Methylomonas sp. 11b: one gene and its partner. The protein of the gene in region 1 interacts with the protein of each later gene in a pairwise test. Links are inferred from orthologs where the notes say so. Each region holds a gene or a part of one and is shown on either strand. Other genes may lie near its edges.

Region 1 (3,791 bases):
TGTTGGCGTCGACAAAGACAGAACTAGAGTTAACTGGTGGAGCAATAGGGGCGAATTTCAGATTGCTGATAACGCTTTCGAATGTAACGGCGATGTTCTCAGGATTGGCAGTAGATGCGTTGATGGAATAATCTCCACGCGCATGGATAGTGAAGCTGCCGGTCACTAAATCCGCCAAAGGCGCATTATCAATCGTGAAGGTAAAGAGCTGTCCATCCTGGGTTTGTTGGAACTCAGTCGAGGTAAAACTGACCAGCCCAGCGCTAGCTTCTATGCTTGCCGTAGAAAGAAACAAGGCAACCAAGGGTTTAACTAGTTGATTACGCATAGGGATTTCCTTAAAAATGAGTACTGGCACAAATTTTACGTCATGTCGGCTTGCAAAGCCACCTGTACTTAAGGGCTGAAACGGATTAAATCCAATTCAATTCTAACCATGCAACAGCCATTTGCCGGTTTGGAAAAACTAAACCGCTGCGGTTTTTGTCCACATCCAGGTTTTACTTGGATTCTAGCCAGATTTGCTGGCAGCGGATTGCTAAAAAAGTATGCTCAAACCAGTCATTTCGGGTATCCTTTTTAAGCTAATCCAACGTTTTCCAAGGTTCCGTAATGACCAACAATACCGATATTGCCGCCAAACACGATATTGATCCTGCTGAAACCCTAGAATGGATGGAGGCACTGCAAGCGGTGATAGAAAAAGAAGGTGGCGACCGCGCCACCTTTTTGATTGAAACTCTGCTCAGTACCGCCAGACAAGCCGGCATGGACATTCCGTTCTCGGCCAACACCCCTTACATCAACACCATCCCCATAGATCGACAACCCAAATTCCCAGGCAATACCGACATCGAGCGCACCATCCGCTCTTACGTGCGCTGGAACGCAATGATGATGGTTTTGCGCGCGAATAAATACACCAATGTCGGCGGCCATATCGCCAGTTTCGCTTCCGCGGTTACCTTGTACGACGTAGGGCAAAATCATTTCTGGAACGCGCCCTCGGACAAACACGGCGGCGACCTGATTTTCTCGCAAGGCCATTCCGCACCAGGCACTTACGCTCACGCCTTCTTGCTCGGCCGTTTGAGCGAAGAACAAATGGACAGCTTTAGGCAGGAAGTCGGCGGCAACGGCTTATCGTCTTATCCGCATCCTTGGTTGATGCCGGACTTCTGGCAATTCCCCACCGTATCGATGGGCCTCGGCCCGATCATGGCCATTTACCAAGCCCGCTTCATGCGTTACATGCAAAATCGCGGCTTTGCCAATACCGACGGTCGTAAAGTATGGGCCTTCTTGGGCGACGGGGAAACCGACGAACCAGAAACCTTGGGCGCGATTGGTATGGCCGGTCGCGAAAAACTGGATAACCTGATTTTCGTCGTCAATTGCAACTTGCAACGCCTGGATGGTCCGGTGCGCGGTAACGGCAAGATCATTCAGGAACTGGAAGGCAACTTCCGCGGCGCGAACTGGAACGTGATCAAAGTTATCTGGGGTCGTCGTTGGGATGCTATCTTGTCCCGCGATAAAGATGGCCTTATCGTAAAACGCATGATGGAATGCGTCGATGGTGATTATCAAACCTTCAAATCCAAGGACGGCGCTTACGTCCGGGAAAAATTCTTCAACACCCCGGAATTGCAAGAATTGGTGAAAGACTACACTGACCGCGACATCTGGGAATTGAATCGCGGCGGCCACGACCCAATCAAAGTTTTCGCCGCATTCAATGCTGCTGTCAACCATACCGGCCAACCCACTGTAGTTCTGGCTAAAACCATCAAGGGTTACGGCATGGGCGATTCGGGACAAGCGCAAAACACCAGCCATCAACAGAAGAAGATGAGCATGGAATCGATCAAATATATCCGCGACCGCTATCAATTGCCGGTCAGCGACGAAGAGTTGATCAATCTGCCTTACCTGCGTTTTGCGGAAGACTCTGCGGAACTGAATTACCTGCGTCAACGGCGCGTTGATCTGGGCGGTTACTTGCCGGCTCGCCGCGCAAAAGCTTATCCCTTGGAAATCCCCGCCTTATCTGCTTTTAAAGGTCTGTTAGAGGGCACCGGCGAAGGGCACGAAATTTCCACCACGATGGCCTTTGTGCGCATACTGAACATTCTGGTCAAGGACAAACAAATCGGTAAACGTGTGGTGCCTATCGTTCCCGACGAATCACGCACCTTTGGTATGGAAGGCATGTTCCGTCAGCTGGGTATCTGGTCGCAGGTTGGCCAGCTCTATACGCCGCAAGACGCCGAGCAGCTGATGTTTTACAAGGAAGACAAGCACGGTCAGGTGTTGCAAGAGGGTATCAACGAAGCGGGCGGTCTGTGCGACTGGATCGCGGCAGGTACCGCGTATTCGACTCACGGCGTACCGATGATTCCGTTCTTCATCTATTACTCGATGTTCGGTTTCCAACGCGTCGGCGATTTGATCTGGGCTGCGGCCGATCAACGCACGCGCGGCTTCCTGCTAGGCGGCACCGCCGGCAGAACCACCCTCAATGGCGAAGGCTTGCAACATGAAGACGGCCACAGCCACTTGATGTCGGCTACCGTACCCAACTGCTACTCCTACGACCCCACCTTCGCTTGCGAGTTGGCGGTGATCATTCAGGACGGTTTGCGCCGGATGTATGTCGAACAGGAGGACATTTTTTACTACATCACCTTGATGAACGAAAACTACGACCAGCCGGCCATGCCGGAAGGTGCGGAAGCCGACATATTGAAAGGGATGTATTTGTTCAAAAAAGGCCCGAACAGCAAAAAACCGCGCGTGCAGTTATTGGGTTCCGGCACCATTTTTATCGAAGTGATCGAAGCCGCCAAATTGCTGCACGATGATTGGGGTGTGGACGCCGATATCTGGAGCTGCCCTAGCTTTACCGAGCTGGCTCGCGATGGCCAAACCTGCGAGCGCTGGAACCGCTTACATCCGACTGAAAAGCCGCGTACCACGCATGTCGCGCATTGCCTGGACAACAGCAAAGGTCCAATTATTGCCGCTACCGATTACATGCGGGCGTTTGCCGAACAAATCCGGCCTTGGGTAAAAGCGTCTTACACGGTACTGGGAACCGACGGTTTTGGCCGCTCCGACACTCGCGCCAAACTGCGGAGCTTCTTTGAAGTGGATCGGTACCACGTTACCGTCGCCGCATTGCACAGCCTGGCGCAAGCCGGCGAGTTCGATGCTGCCAAGGTCGAAGTGGCAATCGCGAAATACAACATCAACCCTGACGCAACCGCTCCTTGGTTGATTTAACGGAAAGCGACATATGAGTTCTGTAATTGAAATAAAGGTCCCTGACGTCGGTAACGTCCCTGAAATCGACATCGTCGAAGTATTGATCAAACCTGGCGATGTGGTCGCTGTCGAACAAACTTTGGCGGTGATGGAAACCGATAAAGCAACGATGGATTTACCGTCCAGCGCGGCCGGCACCATTAAAACCGTACACATTAAACCGGGTGATAAAGTCTCAGAGGGTACGCTGATCGCCACCCTTGAAGCCGGTGAAGCAGTCGCTGCGGCTCCTGCCGAACCGGCGCCGCCAGCCACGCCAGCCCCAGTCGAACCAACCCCTGCTCCGGTTGCGGAAGCACCAAAAGCAGAACCGACCAAGCCTGCGCCAGCACCTGCTACTCCAGTCGCAACAAGTAACGAAGGTTTTAAAGCGCACGCCACGCCTAGCGTCAGACTCTTTGCCCGTGAATTGGGTGTCGATCTAAGCAAGATCCAGACCGGCAGCGGCCGTAAAGGTCGTATCC
Region 2 (3,215 bases), 130 kb from region 1 along the record:
CGTTCGGTCATGGCCCGAAACTGCTTGCCGAACTTGCCGCCTATGGTCATCCAGTTTTCCGGCGCCACTTCGTAAAAATCGACGTTACCGGGCGGTTGCTCGACAATCTCACCCAAAAATGACCGCCTTAAACCCAAGCCGGCACCGTGAACGAGATTGCGAACGCTATCCATGGCTTACTCTTCCGGCGCTTCTGGTTTGTGCGTAGACCGCCAAAATAAGGCCACGCCAATGGCAACCAGTACGCCGAGGATATACATTTCGTATTTTTTGACCTGGCCCATGATGGACTCGGCAAATTCGCCGAAGGTGTAGCCCAGATACCCGACAGCTATCGCCCAAATGCCGGCGCCGAGGAAGTTCAGCAAGAAAAACTTCAAGGGATGAATCTTGCTGGCACCGATCACAAACGGCGTGACGTTACGCACGCCGTAGAGAAAGCGAAACCCCAATATCACCGGTATCTGATGCTTGTGCAGCAAATCGAAAACCTTGTCGGTTTTGCTGTGCCAAAGCGGACGTTTCTCCAGAAAAGCGATACCTTTCCAACGGCCCAGATAGAAAAAAGTCTGGTCGCCGGCAAAGGTACCTAAAAACGCCGTCAGCATCACCCATTCCAGCTGCAAATAGCCGCCATGCGCCAAAAAGCCGGCGATGACCAGAATGGTTTCGCCTTCCAGATACGTACCGATAAACAAGGCTAGATAGCCGTAATCGATAACCAGCTGCTGTAAATCATTAAAATCCATAGTGTCGGTCTATTGGCGATGAGTCGAAATTAATGGCTGGCCGCTTTGTCGGCATCCATTTTGCTTCCGCAACTGCCTTCTTCGCCTTTCATCATGGCACCGCAGCTATGTTCGCCGGCTTTTTTGTCGCCACCCATCATAGCGCCGCAACTGCCTTCTTCGGCTTTTTTAGATTTGTCGGCACCGTGATCCATACCGCCCATGCTGCCCATACTCATCATGCCGCCGCCAGTCATCATGCCCATGCCACAAGCACCTTCTTTACCCTTCATCATTGCCCCGCAAGCGCTCTCCATGCCTTTCTTCATTTTGCCGCCGCTCATCATGCCGCCGCACATGCCTTCACCGCATGAGCCTTCGGTTTTCTTGACTTCGGCTTTTTTAGCGTCGCCTTTTTTAACGCCGTTGCCGTCAATCGCGTTGGAACCGCAGGCGCCTTGGCTAATTTTGCCGTTGGAATGATTGTCGGCAACTTGCATATAGCCGCTGGACAGCTCGGAAACAGCGAATGGGTTGGCATCGGCTTGCACGTTGACAGCCATACCGGACAAAAGCGCACCGCCCATCGCGGCGGCCAGCGGAGATTTATTAAATTTTTTCATGCGTTTATCCTCTCGTGTGATTTTTTAATTATATTGCTCCAGCATATAACTGCCGGGGCTTACGACTGACGCGTAATCTTTATGGCTCTACTCTGATTATTGCATATTCAGTCTAAATTCTTTGCCTTAAATTCGCAGACATCGGCGATGCAGCAAGCACCGCAACGCGGCTTCCTGGCCACGCAAATATAGCGACCGTGCAAAATCAATAAATGATGTGCGTCTTTCTTGTATTGCTTGGGCACGGTTTTATCCAGCTTCCGCTCGACTTCCAGTACATTTTTGCCCGGCGCCAGACCGATTCGGTTGGCAACCCGAAAAATATGCGTGTCCACGGCAATGGTCGGTTCGCCAAATGCTGTGTTTAAAATCACATTCGCGGTTTTGCGGCCCACTCCGGCCAGCGCCTCCAAGGCTTCCCGTTCTCGCGGCACTTCTCCGCCATGCTGTTCCAGCAGAGTCTGACAAAGTTTTATGACATTTGCCGCCTTGCTGTTGAATAAGCCGATAGTTTTGATGTGCTCCTTTAAACCGTCTTCACCCAAGGCCAGGATCGCCTGCGGGGTATTCGCAACGGGAAACAGCTTGGCAGTCGCCTTGTTGACGCCCTTATCGGTCGCTTGCGCCGACAACACCACCGCCACCAATAATTCGAACGGGGTAGTGAAATTTAGTTCGGTGGTCGGATTGGGCGTGGCTTCTGCCAAGCGCTGGAATATCAACAGGCGTTTTTCGTTATTCATGCTCAAAAATGGATTCAAAGCCAAGCTTTCCAGGATTATCCCGGCTTGCAAGGTAAACATTGGTAGCGTCCTTATTCGCCCGCTAAAGCGATAAGAAAACGAGTAATTTAAATTGCCACATTTATTTTGGAACCAATCTCCCGCGCATCAAGTCACTAGCTAGCACTCAGAACGGGTGCGAAAAATCACAACAATTCAATTCGGGGGAATTATGAAAATATTTACAGCTATTTCTATTAGTGCATTACTGTTCGCTAGCACCGGCGTATTCGCCGAAGAACACGCTGCCGCGGCACTGGAGCACGCAAATCAGGCGGTCACTCACGGTAAAGCCGGCCATAGCCCGATTTTGGTGGAACATGCCGAAGCCGCCTTAACCCATGCCAAAAAAGGCGCCGAAGTCGCCAAGGGCGAATATAAAACGCATCTCGATGCCGGGGTAAAATCGTTGGAAAGCGCGATCGAGCACGGCAAAATGGGCCATGCCGACGTAGCTACGAAAGCGGCGGAAGAAGCCGTCGGCCATATCAAGGCCGGCAACAAGTAAATTCTCAGTAACAAACCGCTAGATCCATTAGTGATTAAAAATTAGGTAGAGACGCATGATTCAGCGTCTCTACCTACTTCCCTAAACTGAAACAGCACCGGCGATATGCCGATGCGCTTGATAACCCAGCAACTCGAAGTCGGCAAATTCATAGGAAAATAGCGATTCCGGCCGGCGCTTGAATTGCAGTTGCGGCGGCGCCAACGGTTGCCGGCTGAGTTGTAATGCAACTTGCTCGAAATGGTTGCGATAGATATGCACGTCGCCGAACGACATGATCAACTCACCCACGTCCAAGTCGCATTGTTGCGCCAGCATATGTGTCAACAACGCCACACTAGCCTGATTGTAAGGCACACCCAAAAAGCAATCGGCACTGCGCTGGGTCATCATGCAGGACAACTTCCCGTTCGCCACATAAAATTGATACAACACATGGCAGGGCGGTAGGGCCATGCGCCCGGCAGCAGCATTCTCGCGCGGGCCTACGGTTTCATCCGGCAAAAATGCCACATTCCAACCGCTGACGATATGCCGGCGCGAATCCGGTTTGTTTTTTAAACCGTCCAGCAAA

The links.
Region 2: the proteins of aceE (region 1) and nth interact in binary tests that used the Escherichia coli proteins (3 or more experiments, as listed by UniProt). The link is inferred for Methylomonas sp. 11b from one-to-one orthologs.

Annotation. Positions count from the first base shown.
Region 1 is NZ_KI911557.1:2,938,473-2,942,263, forward strand. The notes cover bases 247-3,485. They hold aceE (pyruvate dehydrogenase (acetyl-transferring), homodimeric type), read left to right. Parts: upstream 247-612; coding sequence 613-3,285; downstream 3,286-3,485. Other genes in these bases: METH11B_RS29500 (VPLPA-CTERM sorting domain-containing protein), read right to left, coding at 247-328; METH11B_RS0114115 (2-oxo acid dehydrogenase subunit E2), read left to right, coding at 3,299-3,485. Outside these bases: more of METH11B_RS29500, read right to left, coding at 1-246; more of METH11B_RS0114115, read left to right, coding at 3,486-3,791. UniProt on the Escherichia coli protein: Component of the pyruvate dehydrogenase (PDH) complex, that catalyzes the overall conversion of pyruvate to acetyl-CoA and CO(2).
Region 2 is NZ_KI911557.1:2,807,229-2,810,443, reverse strand. The notes cover bases 277-3,215. They hold nth (endonuclease III), read right to left. Parts: upstream 2,095-3,215; coding sequence 1,459-2,094; downstream 277-1,458. Other genes in these bases: METH11B_RS0113545 (thymidylate synthase), read right to left, coding at 2,723-3,215; smbP (small metal-binding protein SmbP), read left to right, coding at 2,306-2,641; METH11B_RS0113560 (hypothetical protein), read right to left, coding at 779-1,351; METH11B_RS0113565 (DedA family protein), read right to left, coding at 277-749. In the rest of the region: METH11B_RS0113570 (HvfB family MNIO-type RiPP peptide maturase), read right to left, coding at 1-173; more of METH11B_RS0113565, read right to left, coding at 177-276. UniProt on the Escherichia coli protein: DNA repair enzyme that has both DNA N-glycosylase activity and AP-lyase activity. The DNA N-glycosylase activity releases various damaged pyrimidines from DNA by cleaving the N-glycosidic bond, leaving an AP (apurinic/apyrimidinic) site.